Regions from separate parts of the Herbaspirillum lusitanum genome, predicted to be linked through region 1. Evidence: predicted binding sites of a transcription regulator. Region 1 holds the regulator's gene; the other holds the start of a gene.
What was found. The regulator FliA, encoded in region 1, starts transcription of late flagellar genes. The targets are predictions, from matches to a motif close to CTAAAGTTTNNNNNNNNNNNGCCGNTA.
Positions count from the first base shown of each region.

Region 2: DXT88_RS04865 (DUF342 domain-containing protein) is a predicted target of FliA. The motif match lies at 5,037-5,063, and genes of this name have one in related genera.

Region 1 is NZ_QXFG01000008.1:149,567-160,223, forward strand. Features, by position in the region: gene flhB (flagellar biosynthesis protein FlhB) at 162-1,343, shown strand; gene flhA (flagellar biosynthesis protein FlhA) at 1,340-3,430, shown strand; gene flhF (flagellar biosynthesis protein FlhF) at 3,427-4,890, shown strand; gene DXT88_RS09135 (MinD/ParA family ATP-binding protein) at 4,925-5,722, shown strand; gene DXT88_RS09140 (RNA polymerase sigma factor FliA) at 5,778-6,512, shown strand; gene DXT88_RS09145 (flagellar motor protein) at 6,494-7,240, shown strand; gene motD (flagellar motor protein MotD) at 7,263-8,093, shown strand; gene DXT88_RS09155 (flagella synthesis protein FlgN) at 8,148-8,621, opposite strand; gene flgM (flagellar biosynthesis anti-sigma factor FlgM) at 8,637-8,957, opposite strand; gene flgA (flagellar basal body P-ring formation chaperone FlgA) at 9,065-9,787, opposite strand; gene flgB (flagellar basal body rod protein FlgB) at 9,998-10,420, shown strand; gene flgC (flagellar basal body rod protein FlgC) at 10,426-10,657, shown strand, end outside.
Region 2 is NZ_QXFG01000005.1:148,431-159,087, reverse strand. Features, by position in the region: gene DXT88_RS04895 (GGDEF domain-containing protein) at 1-451, shown strand, start outside; gene DXT88_RS04890 (NADH:flavin oxidoreductase/NADH oxidase) at 517-1,605, opposite strand; gene DXT88_RS04885 (ArsR/SmtB family transcription factor) at 1,717-2,013, shown strand; gene DXT88_RS04880 (Vgb family protein) at 2,040-2,720, opposite strand; gene DXT88_RS04875 (helix-turn-helix domain-containing protein) at 2,766-4,025, opposite strand; gene DXT88_RS04870 (cation diffusion facilitator family transporter) at 4,033-4,953, opposite strand; gene DXT88_RS04865 (DUF342 domain-containing protein) at 5,094-6,719, shown strand; gene DXT88_RS04860 (hypothetical protein) at 6,731-7,138, shown strand; gene DXT88_RS04855 (PaaI family thioesterase) at 7,135-7,578, opposite strand; gene DXT88_RS04850 (LysR family transcriptional regulator) at 7,623-8,474, opposite strand; gene DXT88_RS04845 (bile acid:sodium symporter family protein) at 8,617-9,621, shown strand; gene DXT88_RS04840 (VOC family protein) at 9,727-10,098, shown strand; gene DXT88_RS04835 (helix-turn-helix transcriptional regulator) at 10,208-10,657, shown strand, end outside.

The DNA.
Region 1 (10,657 bases):
ACCCTCTGAAGGCAGATATGGCGCGCTTCCCCTGCCCCGAAATACGGGGCGTTTCGCCCCTTATTCCCGTGATGATTCGAGGCTTCCCTCGCCAATAATTCTGCCTGAGAGTCTCAAAATTCCGCCTTCAAAGCGGAAAGAAGCAATACAGGGGAACGGCAGTGGCCGAAGATAGCGATCAAGAACGGACCGAACAGCCCACGAGCAAACGCATTGAAAAAGCGCGTGAGCAAGGCGACGTGCCGCGCTCGCGCGAGATGGCGACGTGCGTCATGTTGCTGATCGGCGGCAGCACCCTGTGGATGTTCACCGGTCCGCTCGTGACCAGCCTCAATCGCCTCATGGTGTCGACCATGACCTTCGAGCGCGAAATGGCCTTCGATCCTGCCTTGCTGTTCGAACGCATGAGTGGCCACTTCATGGAAGTGGCGATCGCCTGCATTCCCATCGCCTTTCTGATGACGCTGGCGGCTGTGGCTTCGCCGCTGATCCTGGGCGGCTGGCTGTTCAACGGTAGCTCGCTGGAGCCCAAGTTCGATCGCCTCAATCCCATCAAAGGCATCATGAATCTGTTCTCGCTCAATTCGCTGGTCGAGTTGGGCAAGGGCATCCTGAAGAGCGTACTGGTCGGCGTCATCGCGTGGTATGCGATGCGCAGCCATCTCGACGCCGTGCTCAACCTGAGCGTCGAACCGCTCAAGGTGGCCAGCAGCCACATGCCGAATCTGCTGTGGACCTGTTTCATCATGATGGTCTGCGCCTTGATTGGAATTGCCGTGATCGACGTGCCGTACCAGTTGTGGAACTACACTCGCAAGCTCAAGATGTCGCGCCAGGAAGTCAAGCAGGAGCACAAGGAATCCGACGGCGATCCGCTGATCAAGGGCAAGATCCGCGCCCTGCAACGTGCCGCTGCGCGTCGCCGCATGATGTCGGCAGTGCCGACCGCGGACGTGGTGGTGACCAACCCGACTCACTTTGCCGTGGCGCTGAAATACAGCGAGGGCGGTATGTCGGCGCCGCAGGTGGTGGCCAAGGGCACCGAAGCGGTGGCAGCCAACATCCGCAAGATCGCCGCAGAAAACAACGTACCGATCCTCGAAGCGCCGCCGTTGGCGCGTGCGTTGCACTACCACACTGAAATCGGCGACGAGATTCCGGAATCGCTTTACACCGCGGTCGCCGAAGTCCTCGCCTATATCTTCCAACTGCGCACCTACAACAGCAATGGCGGCGTCCGTCCAGAGCAGCCGAGCGACCTTGAGGTGCCGAAGGAACTGGACGATCCACTGTACAAACGCAAGGCCGCCATGGCTGCCGCACAAGCTAGGGCCGCACAATGAACATCAACAGCATGAAACTGCCGGCCTGGGTGCCGATCAAGCATGCGAAGGCGCTCACGGCGCCGATCCTGATCGTCATGATGCTGGCGATGATGGTGCTGCCGCTGCCGGCGTTTGCGCTCGACATTCTGTTCAGCTTCAATATTTCGCTGTCGGTGATCGTGCTGCTGACCGCGCTGTACACCGTCAAGCCGCTCGACTTCGTGGCGTTCCCGGCGGTGCTGCTGGTGAGCACCATGCTGCGCCTGTCGCTCAACGTCGCTTCCACGCGCGTGGTGCTGACCGAAGGCCATACCGGTCCCGACGCGGCAGGTAAAGTGATTGAGGCCTTCGGCCACTTCCTGATCGGCGGCAACTACACCGTCGGTATCGTCGTCTTCATCATCCTGACGATCATCAACTTCACCGTCGTCACCAAGGGTGCCGGCCGTATCGCCGAAGTGGGCGCGCGCTTCACCCTGGATGCGATGCCCGGCAAGCAGATGGCGATCGACGCCGATCTCAACGCCGGCATGATCGGCGAGCCGGAAGCCCGCGCACGCCGCAAGGAAGTGGCGCAAGAAGCCGAATTCTATGGCGCCATGGACGGCGCCAGCAAGTATGTGCGCGGCGACGCCGTGGCCGGCATCATCGTGACCGTGGTCAACATCGTCGGCGGTCTCGTGGTCGGTATGGTCCAGCATGACCTCGCCTTCGACATGGCGTTGAAGAACTACACGCTGCTGGCCATCGGTGACGGCCTGGTCGCACAGATTCCTTCGTTGATCATCTCGACCGCCGCCGGTGTGGTGGTCTCGCGCGTGGCCAATGACCAGGACGTCGGCGGCCAGCTGATCAACCAGTTGTTCGCCAAGGCGGAAGTCCTGTACCTGACCGCGATCATCATCGGCGGCATGGGCATGATCCCGGGCATGCCGCACATCGCCTTCATCATCATCGCCGCTCTGTTGGCTGCTGCGGGTTACTCCGTGAACAAGCGCAAGGAACAGGCCGGTGCGATCGCCGAATTGCCGGCGCCGGTCACGACGCCGCAGGAAATCGAAGAAGCCACCTGGCAGGATATCCTGCCGGTTGACACCCTTGGCCTGGAAGTCGGCTATCGTCTGATCCCGCTGGTGGATAAAGGGCAGGGCGGTGAACTGCTGCGCCGGATCAAGGGCATTCGCAAGAAATTCGCGCAGGAAGTCGGTTTCCTGTCGCCGCCGGTCCATATTCGCGACAACCTCGAACTCAAACCGTCGGCCTATCGCATCGCCTTGAAGGGCGTGGAAATCGGCAAGGGAGAGGCCACTTTCGGCCAGTTCCTGGCGATCAATCCGGGCATGGTCACCGGCCCGCTGCCGGGCCTGATGACCACCGACCCTGCGTTCGGCCTGCCGGCGGTCTGGATCGAAAGCAACATGCGCGAAATGGCGCAGACCATGGGTTACACCGTGGTCGATACCGGCACCGTCATCGCTACTCACCTCAATCATTTGATCACCGTCCACGCGGCCGAATTGCTGGGTCGTCAGGAAGTGCAGCAATTGCTCGATCACATCGGCAAGGACGCGCCGAAGCTGGTCGAGGATCTGGTGCCGAAGGCATTGCCGCTGGGCACGGTTCAGAAAGTGTTGCAAAACCTGCTCATCGAAGGCGTGCATATCCGCGATATGCGGACTATTATCGAAACCCTGGCCGAGCATGCGCCGCGCGTGCAGGAGCCGAACGAACTGACCGCCATCGTGCGCATTGCCCTGGGCCGCGCGATCGTGCAGCAGATTTTCCCGACCGAGAGCGAGCTGTCGGTCATGACGCTGGACAACAAGCTGGAACGTCTGCTGATGCAGGCGATGCAGGCAAGCGGACCGGAGGGCGGCGGCATCGAGCCTGGTCTGGCCGATACACTGATTACCCAAACAGAAAACGCAGCACGTCATCAAGAGCAGTTGGGTTTAACCCCGGTATTGTTGGTCCCGGGTCCTTTGCGGGCATTGCTGGCGCGCTTCTTGCGACGCGCAATGCCTCAACTCCGGGTGCTTTCACACGCTGAAGTTCCTGATTCGAAAACGATTAAAGTTACCAGCCTAGTTGGAGGGCAAGCATGAACGTCAAAAAATTTATTGCAGGTTCGTCGCGAGACGCATGGCGCCAGGTGCGCGAAGCGCTGGGACCTGACGCCGTCATTCTCTCCAACCGGAATATCGACGACGGTGTCGAGATCCTGGCCATGGCCAACGAAGACATGTCGTCGCTGGTGGTGCCGGCCATGTCCAAGGACGCCGTGCCGCGTCCGGCCGTGCGCCGACCGCCTGCGCCGCAACAGTCGCTGCAGGCTGCCGTGCCGCGCACACGCGTCGAACAGCAAGCGCAGAGCCCCGGCGCATCAATGCCGGTCGAACACAATACGGCGCAAGCCGACGCCCGCGTCTGGCGCACCCGCAATGCCGCACGCGCCAGCGCCAAGGAACAGCAGGCACAAGCGCTGACGCCGGCGCAAGTCGCTGCCGGCCCGAAGGCAGCTGCCGCCTCTGCAGCTGCAGCGCGTCCGCAGCAGGCCGGCGTCATGGCTGAATTCGACGGCAAGGATTACGACGAAATCCTGTCCGACGTCATGAGCGAAATTCGCTCCATGCGCGGCGTACTGGAAACTCAACTGGCGGAAATCTCCTGGGGCGGCACGCAAAAGCGCGAGCCGGCCAAGGCCGCGATCATGCGTGAAATGCTGGCCGCCGGTTTCAGCGCCAGCCTGTCGCGCCTGATCACCGAGAACCTGCCGCAAAGCCCGAAATCGCAAGACGCCATGTTCTGGGTCAAGTCGGTGCTGGCCAAGAATCTGATGACCATGGCCAACGAAAACGAGTTGCTGGAGGAAGGCGGCGTCTATGCATTGGTCGGTCCTACCGGCGTTGGCAAAACGACCACGACCGCGAAACTGGCGGCGCGTTGCGTGATGCGTCACGGCCCCGGCAAGCTGGCGCTGATCACCACCGACGGCTATCGTATCGGCGGCTACGAGCAACTGCGCATTTACGGCAAGATTCTCGGCGTGATGGTGCATTCGGTCAAAGATGAATCCGATTTGCGTATCGCACTCGACGAACTGCGCGGCAAACATACTGTCCTGATCGATACCGCCGGCATGGGCCAGCGCGACCAGATGGTAGCCGAACAGGCCGCCATGCTGTCGGGCGCAGGCACCGACATCAAACGCCTGTTGTGCCTCAATGCAACGGCGACCGGCGGCACGCTCAATGAAGTGGTAAGCGCCTATTCCGGCGATGGCCTGGCAGGTTGCATCATTACCAAGCTCGACGAAGCGGCAACCATCGGCAACGTGCTCGATGTTGTCATCCGTCAAAAACTGAATCTGTATTACGTCGCGAACGGTCAGCGCGTGCCGGAAGATTTGCATGTTGCCAACAGGTTGTATCTGGCTGACCGCGCCTTTAAACTGAAGCGTGAAACTGCGCCGTTCGAGTTCCAGGATGCCGAGTTGCCGGTGGTAGTCGGACCGACGGCCACGGCCATGAATGACAAAAGCCTGCGGGAGGTGATCCTTGGCTAGCTATGACGTTGATCAAGCGGAAGGACTGCGACGGATGCTGGAGCGTCCGACGCCGCGCGTGTTCACTTTCTTCTCGGTTCTTCCCGACGACGAAAAAGGCGCGATGCTGATCAATCTGGCAGCCTCTCTTGCCGCCGCTGACCACAACGCATTGTTGGTCGACGCTTGCATGACGCCCTCGGTGATCTTGTCGCGTTTCGGCGGTATCGCCGTGGCGACACTGCTCGACGTCGCGCGTCAGGAGCGGCATCTGGATGAAGCGGTGCGCATGGTGCCGGAAGGTTTTGCGCTGGCGCGCCTGTCGCGCAAGAATGTATCGGCTTCGACCCATCCGCAAGCCTCGCGGCTGGCGCAAATTTTCGACGGCCTGACGGAAGAATCCGACATCACGCTCATCAACGGCGAACTGAACGACGACGAGCTGCTGCCGGTGCCGGCCATGGAAATGGGCGAGATCGTGGTGCACATGTCGACCAGCCCGACCTCGATCAAGGCGGCGTACGTTTTGCTCAAGGGCCTCAGCGACAAGCTCGGCCGCCGTCCTTTCAACCTGCTCGTGAGCGGCGGCTCGGACGCGGAAGCGCAGATGGTGTACGCCAACATGGCGCAGGCCGCCAATCGTTACCTGGCGGCGCAATTGCATTTCATGGGTTCCATCCCGGCAGACGAACACATCCGTCGTGCATCGGGGCAGGGCCGCACCGTGCTGGAAGCATTTCCGCTGGCTGGCGCGACGCTTGCGTTCAAGCGCCTGGCCGATCAGTTTTCGTTATCCAACCTCACCAAGGGCACGTACGGTATGGCGACCGATGGTGCAAGTCTCGGAGTATGACGCGCCTTGCATTGCATGATCGTTCGCACTCACCATTATTGACGAGATGAGTTCTATGTATAACGTCAAAGGAAAGACGGCCAAGAACGACTTGCTCCAGCTGCATGCGGCGCTTGTGAAAAAGCTGGCGCATCAGATGAAGGCAAAGCTTCCGCCCAGCGTGGAAGTGGACGACTTGATTCAGGCAGGCATGATCGGTCTGCTTGATGCCGTCAATCGCTATGAGGAAACGCACGGCGCGCAGTTCGAAACCTATGCCGTGCAGCGTATTCGCGGCGCCATGCTGGATGAACTGCGCAGCAGCGACTGGCTGCCGCGCAGCATCCGTCAGAATACCCGCAAGATCGAAGAAGCCATCCACGTCCTGTTGCAGCAACTCGGTCGTCCGCCGCAGGAGGCCGAAGTCGCCACGCAGCTCAAACTGAGCTTGCCGGAATATCAGGACATGCTGACCGAATGCGGCGGCCATCAGCTGATCTACTACGAAGACTTCCATGACGCCGACGGCGGCCATGAGCATTTCCTCGATCGCTACCAGACCCGCGATACCGACGACCCGTTGCAGAACCTGATCAACGGTGGTTTCCGCGATGCCGTCATCGATTCGATCAAAGCCTTGCCCGAGCGTGAAAAAATCCTCATGGGCCTGTACTATGAACAGGAAATGAACTTGAAGGAAATCGGCGCCGTCATGGGCGTCTCGGAATCGCGGGTTTGCCAGCTGCACAGCCAGGCCATCGCCCGCATGCGCTCGACCTTGAGGGAGCAGGCGTGGACTGGAGTAGCGTAGGAGGATTACTGCTGGCGTTGGGCGGCATCTTGCTGGGCTTGCTGCTCGAAGGAGGCCATCTCGGTTCGATCCTGCAGCCGACCGCTTTCCTGATTGTCTTTGCCGGCACCATCGGCGCCGTGCTGCTGCAAACCAGGCTCGACAATTTCGTCCATGGCGTCAAATTGCTGTCCTGGGTATTTTCTCCACCGGTTCACAATCACCGCAAACTGATCGACAACATCACGGTCTGGAGCGGTATCTCGCGGCGCGAAGGTTTGCTGCATCTCGAAGAACACATGAACGACAGCAGCGATCCTTTCGTCAAGAAAGGTTTGCGCCTGCTGATCGATGGCATCACACCGGCCAAGCTGCTCGACATTCTCGAGGTCGACACCACCGCTTACGAGACCCGCCAACGCCAGGCCCTCAAGATATGGGAAGCGGCTGGCGGCTATTCGCCGACGATCGGCATCCTCGGCGCGGTGCTCGGCCTGATCCACGTGATGGAAAATTTATCCGACCCCGCCAAGCTGGGCGGCGGCATTGCGGTGGCTTTCGTGGCGACCATCTACGGCGTCGGCCTGGCCAATCTGTTCTTCCTGCCGGTGGCCAACAAGCTCAAGGAACTGCTTGCAGTGGAAGTGAACCGGCGCGACATGGTGGCCGACAGCTTGTTCGGCATCGCCAGCGGCGACAATCCGCGCGTCATCCAGGAGCGCGCAGAGTCGTATTTCGTCACTACATGATCTACTGAGGCATCCACTCATCATGGCGCGAAAAAAACGGGAAGAAGAGCATGAGAACCACGAGCGCTGGCTGGTTTCCTATGCCGACTTCATCACGCTGCTGTTTGCCTTTTTCGTCGTCATGTATGCCATTTCGCAGGTCAATGAAGGCAAGTACAAAATCCTCGCCGACTCGCTGATCAACGCCTTCGGCAAGGAGCCGGTGTCGACGGCTCCGATTGTCGTCCAGGCCGGCGGCCAAGGCACCCAGCAATCCGTCGCACCTAAGATTACCCTGCAGAAGCCGCGCAGCAACGAAGCGCTGCGCCGTGAAAAAGAGCGCATGACCGACATGGCGCGCGACATCCTGCAAGTGCTGGCGCCGCTGGTGCAGGAGGGCAAGGTGCGGGTCACGCAAACAAGTGTCGGCGTCAATGTCGAGATCAACGCCAATGTCCTGTTCGCACCCGGCGACGCCAAGGTCAGCAGGGAGTCGGAAGAAACCCTGATCGCCATCGCCCGCGTGCTGAAGAACGACGATCACGCGATCCAGATCGAGGGCCACACCGACAATACGCAGATCAACACCAGCGTGTTTCCTTCCAACTGGGAGTTGTCGGCGGTGCGCGCCAGCACGGTGGCACGGCTGTTCAACAACCAGGGCATCGCCGACCTGCGCCTGACGGCGGTGGGGCATGGATCGAACCAGGCAGTGGCTTCCAACGATACGCCTGAAGGACGGTTGCGCAATCGTCGCGTCGACGTGATGATCCTGTCGCGATTGGCGGAACAGGCCACCGAGGTGCCGTTTGCAGAAGAGGGCGGCAAGGTCGCTCAGCCCATTCAGCCAGTGCATCCCAAGCCGGCGCCATAAAGCAAAAAGCCCGTTCTCGCGAACGGGCTTTTCAAATTCTGGTGCGAGGAAAAATCAGCCGATGCCGAGCGGTCGGCCCGAGCTGCGCAGGCTCGATTGGCCGTCAGGACCGTAGAAGGAGCCGTTGCTTTTGCCTTGCAGGATGTTCATGGCGTTCTGGTTGATCGCCATTTGCTTGCCGATCAACAGGCCATTGAGACGATTCAGTTCGCGCGCGGATTGCGCCAGCGCAAACAGTTCTTCCCACACTTGCTTGTCTTCGGCCGAACCGTGTTGTTCGATCCATGATTGCATGCCGTTCTCGCCGGCCGTGAATCCCAACGCAGCCAGCGCCTTGTGGCGCTGATCAGCCAATGTTGCCATGTTGGCGACAATATTGGCCTTGTCATTGATGATTTCCGGAATCTTGTCAGCATCGCCATTGCCGCTGAGCAAATCCTGCTCTTGCTGCAATGCCGCCACCAGGCGCGACGCGACGTGCTTTTCGTCAGCGAGTGTATGAGATGGCAGGAGCGAATTACTTGTCATTGCGTTGTCGTTACGTTAAGTCTTGCGGGAGCCGATCAGATCTTTGACGGTGTCGAACAAGCCGTTGGCGACTTTCTCGGGATCGACCTGGAAGGTGCCGTTAGCGATGGCAGCCTTGATCTCAGCAACTTTTTTAGCGTCGAAAGTGCTGCCGGTAGCAGCGGCTTTCACGCCCAGCGATTGATATTGCGAAGACAACTGGACATTGGCTGCGGTAGATGCGTCGCTGTCTGTCTTTGCTGGTGCGGCACCGGCATTGCTGTTCGCGGAGCGCGCCTGGGGTTGCGCGATTTCCGGTAAGCCTTTGCCTGTTTTGAGGGCGTCATTAACGTTCACGGCAGTATCCTTAATGGGTTAGGGTTCTGTGACCCGCCTGTTGCCTAGATTATCGGCCATTTTTCCGCAAACTTTAATACTTTTGTCGCCCGTCAAAAGGTTTCTTGTCAGTAATTGATTTCAAGGATGCCGCCGGCCTTCGCAATCCCGCTCACGACCTGGCCGGCAGACGTTTTTGCTTGCACCATTTGCCCCTCGCTGCCGTTGGTCAAGGCACGCGCTTCGGTGGTGATCTGGAAGCCCGGACCGGTGGACACCACGCGTACCGCCTGGCCTTGCTGCACCACGCGGTTGCTGCGCAATGCATCCTGGCGTATCGGGGCGCCCAGCGCCAGCGAGATGTTGGCTGTGCGCCCGATGGCCTGGGACGAATCGGTAATGATGCCGTTGGGCAAATTCGAGAGGTCGCCCTTGACCTTGGTGATGTCGTTCGGGCCGATGATCTGGCCTTGCGCCAGCGGCGCCGCGGTGACAATGTATTCTGCAATGACCTGCACGGTGGCGCGCAGGTAGATTGTCCACGGCGACGGCGCGATGCACTTGACGCCAATGGTAGTGCGGCCCCACAGGCGACCGCCATTGGGCATGAAGGCTTGCGGCGACGTGCAGGCGGCGAGGTTCAAGCGGCTGTCGGCCGGTTCGACGGCGATATTGACGGTGCCGGACAAGCCGGTTGTCTGCACCTTCATGAACTGTTCTGCAATTTTTTGCAGCGCGCCAAGATCCTGGCGTGGCGGCGTGTTCTGTTCGGTGGTTTGCGCCAGCGCAGACAGCCCGAATGCGGGCAGCAACAGCAGCAAGGACAACAGCACTTTTGACAATAATTTCATAACAACAACTTTTCAACCCGGGTGATCGGAGGCAGGGCCATCCTGTCAGCAATAGTACCGGCGGCCGACTCTGTCAAAAGGTCGAACAAGGCATAGTTTTCTCTCTTTCTCGGGCATTAGAGTTTGAGGGGGAGCCTTATGATCCAATGGTGTGTAAATCCCATTATCGGCATGATGCGTACTTTGTGAAGGGTACGTCAGGAGGGTTAGATGGCTGCAAAACTGGATGATTATCTGCGATTCAATGAAACGGCGCTGAATTTGCGCGCCCAGCGTCAGCAATTGCTGGCGTCCAACATCGCCAACGCGGATACACCGAATTACAAGGCGCGCGACATCGACTTCGCCAAGACCCTGCAAGGGGCCATGGCGGGCAAATCGAGCACAGTGCCGCCGGTCGAGCTGGCGCGCACGTCGTCGGCCCATATTTCCGGCAAGGCGACGGGCGACGGCGGTATCGGCGGCTCGCCGCTGCTGTATCGCAAGGAGACCCAGAGCAGTGTGGACGGCAACACCGTCGACATGGATGTCGAACGCAATCAGTTCACCGACAACGCGGTGCGTTACGAAGCAGGCATCACCGCCGTCAATGCGCAGATCAAAGGTCTGCTCGCCGCCATCCAACCAGGCTGATCATCATGTCTCTTTCCAATATTTTCAACGTCGCCGGTTCTGCCATGAGCGCGCAATCGCAGCGCCTCAATACGGTTGCCAGCAACATCGCCAACGCCGACAGTGCAACCGGCCCGGACGGCAAGCCGTACAAGGCCAAGCAAGTGGTGTTCAAGGCGGTCCCGTTCGGCAACATCGAAAACAGCGGCGTGCAGGTCAGCCAGATCGTCGAAGACCAGGCGCCGCCCAAGCTGATGT
Region 2 (10,657 bases), on a different contig from region 1:
TCGCGGCGCGGTGTTCGATCTGGCGCATCGCTTCCTGCAAGATTCGTCGCTGTCGCTGATCGTGCTCGACATCGATTTTTTCAAGCGCATCAACGACGAGTTCGGCCATCCTGCGGGCGACGCCGTGATCCGCGAACTGGTGAACCGCCTGCGCAAGTCGCTCGACGGCAAAGGTGAAATCGGCCGCGTCGGCGGTGAAGAGTTCACGGTGCTGCTGCGCAATGCCTCGCTGGACGAAGCGGTGCAATTGGCGGAGAAGGTGCGGCTGACGATTGCGGGGGAATTGTTTTCCGGTCTGCCGTCGCGTCCCGTGACGGCCAGCTTCGGCGTGTCCTGGAGCAAGGCCGGCAGTGACTTTGAAAATGCCTATGCGCGCGCAGACGCGGCGCTGTACAAGGCCAAGCACGGCGGACGCAATCGCGTTGAGCGCGACGCTCCGCCGCTGGACTGATGCACTGAAGGACGCGCAACCGGCGCTGCAGAGTGCCGCTCACCCGTCACATCAACAATCCATAATCAATAGCGCTCGAGCCAGTGCGCGTACGGCGCCGGCAACGTCCACGAGGCGCGTTCCACACCCAGCTCCTTCGCCGCGAAATACGCCCAGTGCGGGTTGGCCAGATGCGCGCGACCGACCATGACGAGGTCGAGCTGCTGCTCCTTGACCACGCGCTCGGCGATCTCCGGCGTACCGAAACCCCAGGCCGACGATACCGGCACATCCGCTTCGCGGCGCACGCGTTCGACGATCGGCGCGAGGAAAGCCGGGCCCCAGGGAATCGAAGTCTCGGGAATGGTGAAGCCCATCGTGACGCTGATCATGTCCATGCCGGAGGCCTTGAATTCGCGCACCAGGCCGATCGATTCCGCCAATGTCTGCTCATCGCGGCCGTCGTATTCGAGCACGCCGAAACGCACGGTCAGCGGCAGGTTTTCCGGCCACACTTCACGCACCGCGCGCAGGGTTTCGAGCAGGAAGCGGCTGCGGTTTTCGACGCTGCCGCCGTAGATGTCGTCGCGCCGGTTCGAGTGCGCCGAGAAGAAAGTCTGCGCCAGGTAGCCATGCGAGAAATGCAGTTCCAGCCATTCGAAACCGACGTCGCGCGCACGCACGGCGGCATTGACGAAGTCCTGGCGTACGCGGGCGATATCGTCCAGCGTCATAGCGCGCGGCACTTTGGCCAGATCCTTGCCGTAAGCAATTGCCGACGGCGCGATGGTGTCCCAGCCGCGCGCGTCGTCCGCTGCGATATGGTCGTCGCCTTCCCATGGACGGTTGGCGCTGGCCTTGCGGCCGGCATGGCCGATCTGGATGCCAGGCACCGCGCCGGCTGCCTTGATTTCCCGCACGATCGGCGCGAAAGCCTGCGCCAGTTCGTCCGACCAGATGCCGGTGCAGCCCGGGGTGATGCGGCCTTCGGGAGACACGCCGGTCGCTTCGACGATCACCAGACCGGCGCCGCCGCGCGCCATGCCGGCGTAATGCGACAGGTGCCAGTCGGTAACCTTGCCGTCGATGGCGGAGTACTGGCACATCGGCGGCACCGCGATGCGATTGCGCAAGGCGACGTCTTTGAGCTTGAAGGGCTGGAACAATGCGGACATGGAACACCTTTATTAAACAAAATAGGGGGGAATGAGATTGGCCAATTTGTTCGTTATTTCGAATATATACGAACAATGGAACAATTATACCCCAAGGTGTATCATGCGCACATGCGTCCCTACAAACACCCTGCCGTCAGCGAATTGGCCCTTGAGCGCGTGCTGTATGCCTTGAGCGACTCCATCCGCCTGGACATCGTGCGGCATCTGGCGCGCGTGGAAGCCGCGACCTGCGGCGAACTGGACGGCGGCCGGCCGAAATCGACCGTGTCGCATCATTTCAAGGTGTTGCGCGAAGCCGGCCTGGTGCTGACCGAAACCACCGGCACCAGCCACATGAATACGCTGCGCCGGGCCGACATCGACAGCCGCTTTCCGGGACTGCTGACGGCGATCCTGGCGCAGTAACCGCTCTTACCTTGCCTCCCGCGGCCTCAGGCGGCCGCGCCTTTCGGACGCCGCACCGCACGCACCTTGCCGCTGGCTCCGCCGCCGCAATAGAACAGATCCGCCCCGTTCGACTCAAGACCGCTGACGCCGGTGTCGCGCGGCATCGCCAGCCGTTCGATGACGGCGCCGCTGGCCGGATCGATACGGCGGATTTCACTCTCTTCTCCCTCCCAGGTACCGTGCCAGAGTTCGCCATCGACCCAGGTCACGCCCGTGACGAAGCGGTTGGAATCGATGCTGCGGATCAGCTTGCCCGTGGCCGGATCGATCTGGTGGATCTTGCGGTCGCGATACTGCCCCACCCACAAACTGCCTTCGGCCCAGGTCAAGCCGGAGTCGAAGCCCTGACCGGGCGCCGGAATAGATGCCAGCACCTTGCCGCTGGCGGGATCGATCTTGTCGATGCGCTGCTCGGCGATCTGGTACAGATAGGTGCCGTCGAAGGCGGTGCCGGCGTCGCAGGCGCGCTGCAACGTGCGCGTGGCGTCGCCGCTGGCGGGATCGAAGGCGATCAGGCTGGCGCCGGTAGCGGCCCAGACATTGCTTCCATCCCAGGTGACGCCGTGCACGCGCTCGACGCCGGGAAAGGGGCCGTACTCGCGCACGATCTCGGCGGCATGCACGCCCGCTTCAGGTTTGGTTTTCAGAGTGGTGTTGCTGGTCATTGCGGTCTCCTGTTGATGCGCCGTGATCGGCGCGGCAAGACAACTTTAGTCCATCGCCAGCGCAGCAGGGAGTAACAAGATTGTCGTGATTCCAGCGCCTCCGGCCAGCGGCGTCGACAGCCAGCGGCGCGTGCGCGCCTGGCCGATGGCGCGTACATGGCCAGCCGCTTCCAGTCCGGCCAGTGCGCGCTGCAAGGTGCGCTGACTGACGCCAAGCGCCAACGCCAGAGATGACGTCGACCATGCTTCACCGTCGGCAAGCAAAGCCAGCAACGCGGCCTGGTCGCCGGCAATGGGCGGCGCCAGCACCACGACTTCGCGTTCGTCCAGCGGCTTGAGCACGAAGCCGCGCGGGGTGGCCTCGATCTGCGCCAGCGTCGCGACCAGCGCACGCAAGCGACCGATTTCCACGCGCAAACGTGCGCGGTGCGATTCGTCCGGACGGCGTGTATTGAAGGCGCGGGCGATCAAGGCTTCGCGATCGACGTCGCCAGGCCAGGCTTCCGCCAGTGCGCGCACCAGCGTGAACAACACCGGCCTGCGCGCCAGCGGTTTCCACGCTGATCCTGATCCTGATCCAGACCCATCCCCATCCCCTACCGCCACACCGCGTCGGCAAGCATCGATCACCAACGCCTCCGACGCCAACAGTGCAGCAACCTGATCCAGCCGTAAAGTCTGCTCGCGACCTGCGGAAACACGCCGGGCCGCGGGACGAGCAAGCGCCGACCGCGTTTCCTTCACCTCGGCCAGCAAAGCCGGCACGCCGGCCTGCATCGCTGCATCATGCGCACGCGTCAGCGCCGCGTGGGCGGCATCGATATGCAGCGAACGCAGAGCCAGTTCCGCCGCCGTCAACGCAGCCACCGCGGCAAGCGCCGGCGACAAGCCGCGCGCATCGAGCCGCGCCAGCGCGGCTTCGGCCTGCTCGAGACGACCCAGCAATACCAGTCGCCGCACCGCAATCAGCCGCGCCTGCACGGCGTTGGCGCGATCGCCGTGGGCGTCCAGCGCGACCGTGGCCGCCGCCAGTGCACGCGGCGAACTGCCGATGTCGCGTACGGCTAGCGCCACCTCGGCTTCGGCGACGATGCAACGGGCGCGCGCCAGTTCTTCATGCGCGCCGAAACCGCGGGCGGCGCGGCGCAACAGTTCCCGTGCGCGCGGATGCTCGCCGAGCTGGGCCATGGCGATGCCGCGCAAGGCCAGCGCCGGCGGATCGTCGCGCAAGGCGACGCGCTTGAGGGCGCCGAGCGCATCGCCTTGCGCGAGCGCCCGCGCGGACGCGGCAATGAGAGAGTCCATGTACTGTTTATCCGAGGTCCGCAGCAGCGCTTTGCTGCACCGGATCGACGTGGGTCATGACGTCGAGCACGTGATGCTGTTCCATGACGCGCCGGCGCGCCAGCGTGGCGATGGCGTGGCCTTGCGTGACGGTCTGTTCGCCGTCCAGTTCGAGATGCACGTCGACGATGGTGAGGTCACCCATCTTGCGCGTGCGCAGATCATGCAGGCCGAAGACGCCGGGCGTTTCCAGCAGCGTGCGGCGGATCGCCTGCGATTCTTCTTCCGACACAGCCTTGTCCATCAGGTCGTTGAGCGCGCGCCAGAAAAACACCGCGCCGGTGCGCACGATCATGAGACCGACGATCAGCGCCGCAATCGGATCAAGCAAGGGGAAACCGAGCAGGTTGCCGGCAATCCCCAGCGCCACCACCAGCGACGACACCGCGTCCGAACGCGCATGCCAGGCGTTGGCCACCAGCATGCTGGAACGCACGCGCTCGGCGACGCCCAGCATGTAACGGAACAGCACCTCCTTGCTGACGAGCGTGGCCACCGCCACCCACAAGGCCGCCAGATGCACCTGCGGGACATTGGGCGCCTGCAGCTTGAAGACGGCCGACACCAGCATGCCGATGCCGACCGCCAGCAGCGCGCCGCCCAGCGCCAGCGACGCGGCGGTCTCGAAGCGCTGATGGCCGTACTGATGATCGGCGTCGGCCGGGCTGCGGCTCTGGCGCGCGGCGAACAGCACGACGAAATCGGCCACCAAATCCGACAGCGAATGAATGCCGTCGGCGACCAGCGCCTGCGAGCCGGAAAACAGTCCGGTGATGATCTGCAACGTGGTCAGCACGACGTTGACGACGATGCTGACCAAGGTGCTTTGGCGCCCCGCGAGATAGCGGCGGTCGGCACTTGCGGTGTCGTTCTTATCGATAATTAGCATATTGACAATTTGTACTTTTGAGCTTAAACAACCCTTGTACTTCACCGCGATTTACAGGATCATCTTGCCACATAACAATTCACCTAAAGGAACCGGGAATCCTGCCGATGAGTTCTGCACAAGGACTTCCGAGAAATAACATGGAACAAACAAGCCCGCAATCGCTGTCGCTCAACTTCGACAGAGTCAGCGGAGAACTGGTCGCTGCATTCACCCCGGTGGCGGGTGTTCAAGTCCCCAATCTCGTGATGCTGAAACAGACCCTTGCCGATGGCGGCTTCACCAAGCTGTACATCGATGAAGCGGCTCTCGGCGATTTTGCCGCCAAGATCGCCGACGGCAAGGAAGCGCACTCGCAAAAGATCGGCGAACGGCGCGACGGCGAGTTCGTGATTGAAATCTCCGACGACCTCATGGAAGCATACCTGACACTGGTGCCGCCGCAAGGCGGACGCGCGCGCGCCGTCGACGTCGTCAATGAAATCCGCGCCCAGGGCATCACGCAAGGCATCCTGCACGAAAAGCTGCGCGGCGCGCTCGGCGTCGGTCACTGTTCCAGGCTGCTGATCGCGCGCGGCGAGGATCCGGTGCAGGGCGAACACGCCCGCTTCGAATCCTTGCTCGACAAGAAGGAAGAAGAACTCGCCGAAATCGACGACGATGCCGTGGTGCATTATGCCGACCTCGGTCACCTGCTGCTGATCAACGTCGGCGACCCGCTGATGCGGCGCACGCCGCCGGTGCCGGGCGTCAACGGCGTCAACATCAAGGGCCAGGCGGTGCCTGCGCTGCCGGTTCCGGATCTCGGTTTCAACAAGGATTGCGTCGGCGCCGAACCCTCCAAGGACGACCCCGACCTGCTGGTCGCGGCCATCGCCGGCCAACCGCAGCTGATCACCAACGGCGTCAAGATCAACCCCATCGTCGAGATCGAGGATGTCGACCTGAGCACCGGCAACGTCGAGTTTTCCGGCACGGTCAAGATCAAGGGCGACGTCAAGACCGGCATGCGCCTGCGCGTGTCCGGCGATGTCTTCGTCGGCGGCACGGTGGAAGCGGCCGAGATCATTGCCGGCGGCAACATCACCGTCAAAGGCGGCATCATCGGCCACGCCGAAACCCAACCCGGCATGGCGTCCATCGTCGCCAAGGTCAAGGCGGAAGGTTGCGTGCAGGCGCTGTTCGCCGAAAGCGCGCACATCGAAGCGGGCGACAGCATCATGCTGGCCGGCAATGCGCGCCAGTGCGAAATGCTCGCCGGCAACGAGATCCTGGTCGGCAAGACCAATCCGAAGCTGGGCCAGATCATCGGTGGCCGCGCCCAGGCCACCATGCTGATCAAGGCGGTCGCGTTCGGCTCGTCAAGCGCCGCCACCACCAGGATCCAGGTCGGCCTCGATCCCTATCTGGAAGAAAAGCTGCGCGCCAAGGAACAGGAATTCCAGCGCAAACTCGACGACCTCAACCGCGTCATCAAGCAGCTGGCCCATTACAAGCAGAATCCCGAGAAAGCGCGCAACGGCGCCGGCGAAGAAGCCGAACTCAATCGCAAGCTGCTGGCACAAGAGGTCAAGGACCTGGTGGCCGAGCAAAACGAGATGAAGGAAGATCTGGTCGCAGCGGAATCGGCGCGCATCGTCGCCGTCAAGGCCGTCTACGAAGGCGTGGAAATGCGCATCGCAAAACAGGTCTGGCAAGTGCTCAGCGACCTCGGCGGCGGTACCGCGCAGCTGCAGGGCGGCAAGATTTCCTTCGGCGGAAAATAAGGAAGCAAGCGATGGTTGATTTACCCGTGCTGGACGGCGCCGGCTTGCGTGCCCTGGCCGAACGCAGCGCGGCCGTGACGGTCGCCTGCGCCTGCAACGAAGCAAGCCTCGCAGCGTGGACCAGCACGCCGCTGTCCTTTCCCGAAACCCTGCTGCAAGACATCGGCACGCTGCTGCCCGATCCCTACGATGAACCCGGCTTCGCCGAATACCATCCCGGCGGCACCCGCTACGAATCGGCCGACGCGCCGGTGGCGCCGCGCCACTTTCCCTACAACCGCTGCAATGTCGCCGCCTGCAAGGTCTGCGGCCGCTGCTATCTGCGCTATACCGAAGCGGGAGGCTATTTTGTCGACCGCCGCATCCGTGCGCTGAACCGGCCGGCCTTGGTGGTCGACGCCGCCCTGGCGCTTTCTTAAGCCTTCATGCGCATCGCGGTGATGATGCCGTAGGCGCACAGCGTTTCCTTTCCGTCGCGCACCGCGCCCACTTCGATCTGGCAAATGGTCAGCGTCCTGCCGCTCTTGACCACCCTGCCGCGGCCGATGAAATACTCCCCCTGCGCCGGCGCCAGCAGATTCAGCTTGAGCTCCGTGGTCAGCACTTCTTCGCCGGCATCGAACAGGCTCATCGCGGCATAGCCGCCCGCAGTGTCGGCAATCGTGGTGCTCATGCCGGCGTGCAGGAAACCGTTCTGCTGGCCCAGCTCGGGACGAAAATCGAGACGGATCTCGACCAGTCCCGGCGTCACGCTGTGCAGCCGCGCGCCGATGGTGCGCAGCGCGCCCTGCCGTGAAAAACTCTCTTCGACGCGGCGGATCATGTCCGCATCCACTGCTTCCACAAGCGTTCCTGTCATCGTTGTCTCCTGTATTTTTTGTTCGTCGATGCTAACTCATTTCGTCACTTCCGCGCATGCAGTTCGCTCGCCATCAATATCTGGAACAGCGTGTCGGCCGGACGGCTCAGGCGTTTTGCCGCCAAGGCCACATACTCGACATCGGGAAACACCGGCAGGCTGGCATGGTTGACCGGCAGGCTCAGTTCGCGTGACGCCAGGTGCTGCGGCAGCACGGTCAGCCCGAGGCCGCCGCGCGCCGCCGCCATGCAGCCGGCGTGGCTGCCGCTGGTGCAGACGATGCGCCAGTGACGTCCTGCCGCCCCCAGGGTGGCCAGGATCGCCGCGCGCGTCACGCTCGGCTCGGGCAGCAGGATCAGCGGCAGCGGTTGCGCCAGGTCGACCACGGTTTCCGGCCGCGCCAGCCAGACCAGCGGTACGCGGAACATGGCCTGCCCGCGCTGCTCGCCGGGACGGCGCTTGCCGACGATCAGGTCGAGGTCGCCGTTGTCGAGGCGCTGGTACAGCTCGCCGGTGAGGCCGATGGTGATTTCCAGCTCGACTTCGGGATGCTTGTTGCGGAACGCCGCCAGCATGTCCGGCAAAGGTCCCATCGCCAGATCGTCCGGGGCGCCGAAGCGCACCCGCCCGCGCAGCCTGGGCGCGGTGAACTGGGCCTCGGCGCGGGCGTGCGCTTCGAGAATCAGGCGCGCGTGCACCAGCAGGCTCTCGCCGTCCGCGGTCAGCGCCAGCGAATGCGTGTCGCGCACGAACAACCGTCGGCCGCTGCCGTCCTCGAGACGGCGGATGTGGTCGCTCACGCTCGACTGCGTCAGCCCGAGCCGGCGACCGGCCTCGCTGAAGCTGCTGGAAGCGGCCACGGTGGTGAAGGTCTTGAGCCAGACCGGATTGAACATGGGTGCTCCTGACACATATGCATCCGCTTATCGGCATATCCGATTACAGTTCGGATGATTAAAGGGGTTCCCGATGATAGGCCTTTTTCCTATCATGTGGCAAAGGCTGCTTCGGCCTTCTTCCTTCTTCCTTCTTGCCATCATGAAACGCTACTTCCCCGACACCTTCACCCGGATGCTGCTCGGCACCGTCCTGCTCGCCACGCTGCTGCCGGCCACCGGCCGCTTCGAAGAACTCATGCACCTGGCCAGCAACACCGCCATCGCGCTGCTGTTCTTCCTGCACGGCGCGCGGCTGTCGCGCGAAGCGGCGCTGTCCGGTTTCAAGCAGCCGCGCCTGCACCTGCTGACGCTGGCCTGTACCTTCGTGCTGTTTCCACTGCTCGGGCTGGCCCTGCAGCACCTGTTTCCCGGCTTGCTGACGCAGGAGTTGTGGCTGGGCGTGCTGTTCGTCTGCACGCTGTCGTCGACCGTGCAATCGTCGATCGCCTTCACCTCGATTGCGCGCGGCAACGTGCCGGCGGCGATCTGCGGCGCCACCGCCTCGAACCTGCTGGGCATCGTCTTCACGCCCGTCCTGGTGACGCTGCTGCTGCACCGCCATCACGACGGCGGCGGCTTGCAACAAGTCAGCGGCATCCTGCTGCAACTGTTGCTACCGTTCGTGCTGGGCAACGTGCTGCGGCCGTGGATCGGCGACTGGGTGCTGCGCAAAAAAGGCTTGCTGGCGGTGGTCGATCGCGGCGGCATCCTGCTGGCGGTGTATGCCGCGTTCAGCGTGGCGGTGGCGCAGGGCGTGTGGCATCTGTTTCCGCCGCAACAGCTGGCGCTGCTGGTGCTGGTCAACGCCATTCTGCTGGGCGGCGTGCTGACGCTGACCACCTTCGGCAGCCGCGCGCTGGGCTTTGCGCGCGCCGATGAAATCGTGCTGGTGTTCTGCGGCTCGAAAAAATCGCTGGCCTCGGGCATCCCGATGGCGTCGGTGCTGTTCAGCAGCAGCGGCGTGGGCATCGTGCTGCTGCCCATTATGGTATTCCACCAGATGCAGCTGATGCTGTGCGCGATACTGGCGCGGCGCTATGCGGAACGTCAGGATGCCGATGATTTGTTGCAGGCCGCCGCCGACGGCAAGGCGCAAACCGCCTGATCGCTTGCCTCCTCCAAAGGCTACTGACAGGATGGTGTCAGTAGCCCTGGATCATGATGTCTTCCATGCCCTCCGGCATATCTCTCAACCAAAAAGGAAGACATCATGACAACGCAAATCAACTGGTTCGAAATCCCCGTCACCAACCTGTCGCGTGCGACCAAGTTCTACGAAGCCGTATTCGATGCCAAGCTGCACGTCGAAACCGATTTCGACGCGGCGCCGATGGCGATCTTCCACAACGCCGCCAAGGAAAGCTGCGGCTGCCTGACCGAAACCCAGGCCTTCAAGGCCAGCACCGACGGCGTGCTGGTGTATCTCGACGCCGGCGCATCGATCCAGCAAGCCATCGACCGCATCGCGCCGGCCGGCGGCAAGGTCGTACTCGACAAGCTGGAACTGCCGAAGCAGCTCGGCTACATCGCCCACTTCATCGACACCGAAGGCAACCGCGTCGCATTGCACGCGATGAAGTAAAAGAAACAATAAGCGCCTGCAACCATGCCCACCTGCATCAACAGATCGTGGTGGGCGGCGCCTGCGACTCATGCCAGAATGGCAGCCATTTCCCCTGTTGCCAAAATCCATGCGCCGAGCCGACCGCCTGTTCCAGATCACCCAGTACCTGCGCGGGCGCCGTCTCACCACGGCGCGTCAGCTGGCCGAATGGCTGTCGGTGTCGGAGCGCACGGTGTATCGCGACATCCGCGACCTGTCGCTGTCGGGCGTGCCGGTGCAGGGCGAGGCGGGTGTCGGCTATCGCATCAACAAGACCGGTTTCGATCTCCCTCCGCTCATGTTCTCGCCTGACGAAATCGACGCGCTGGTGATCGGCATGCGCATGGTGCAGGCCTGGGGCGGTCCGCAACTGGCCGCGTCGGCGGCGGCCTCGCTGGCCAAGATCGTGCTGGCGCTGCCCAAGGACAAACGCGACTTCGTCGAAAACACCGCCTTGTTTGCGCCCAGCTTCCACATCGACCAGGCCCATGGCGAGCGGCTGGAAGAAATCCGCCAGGCCATCGGCAAGCGTTGCACG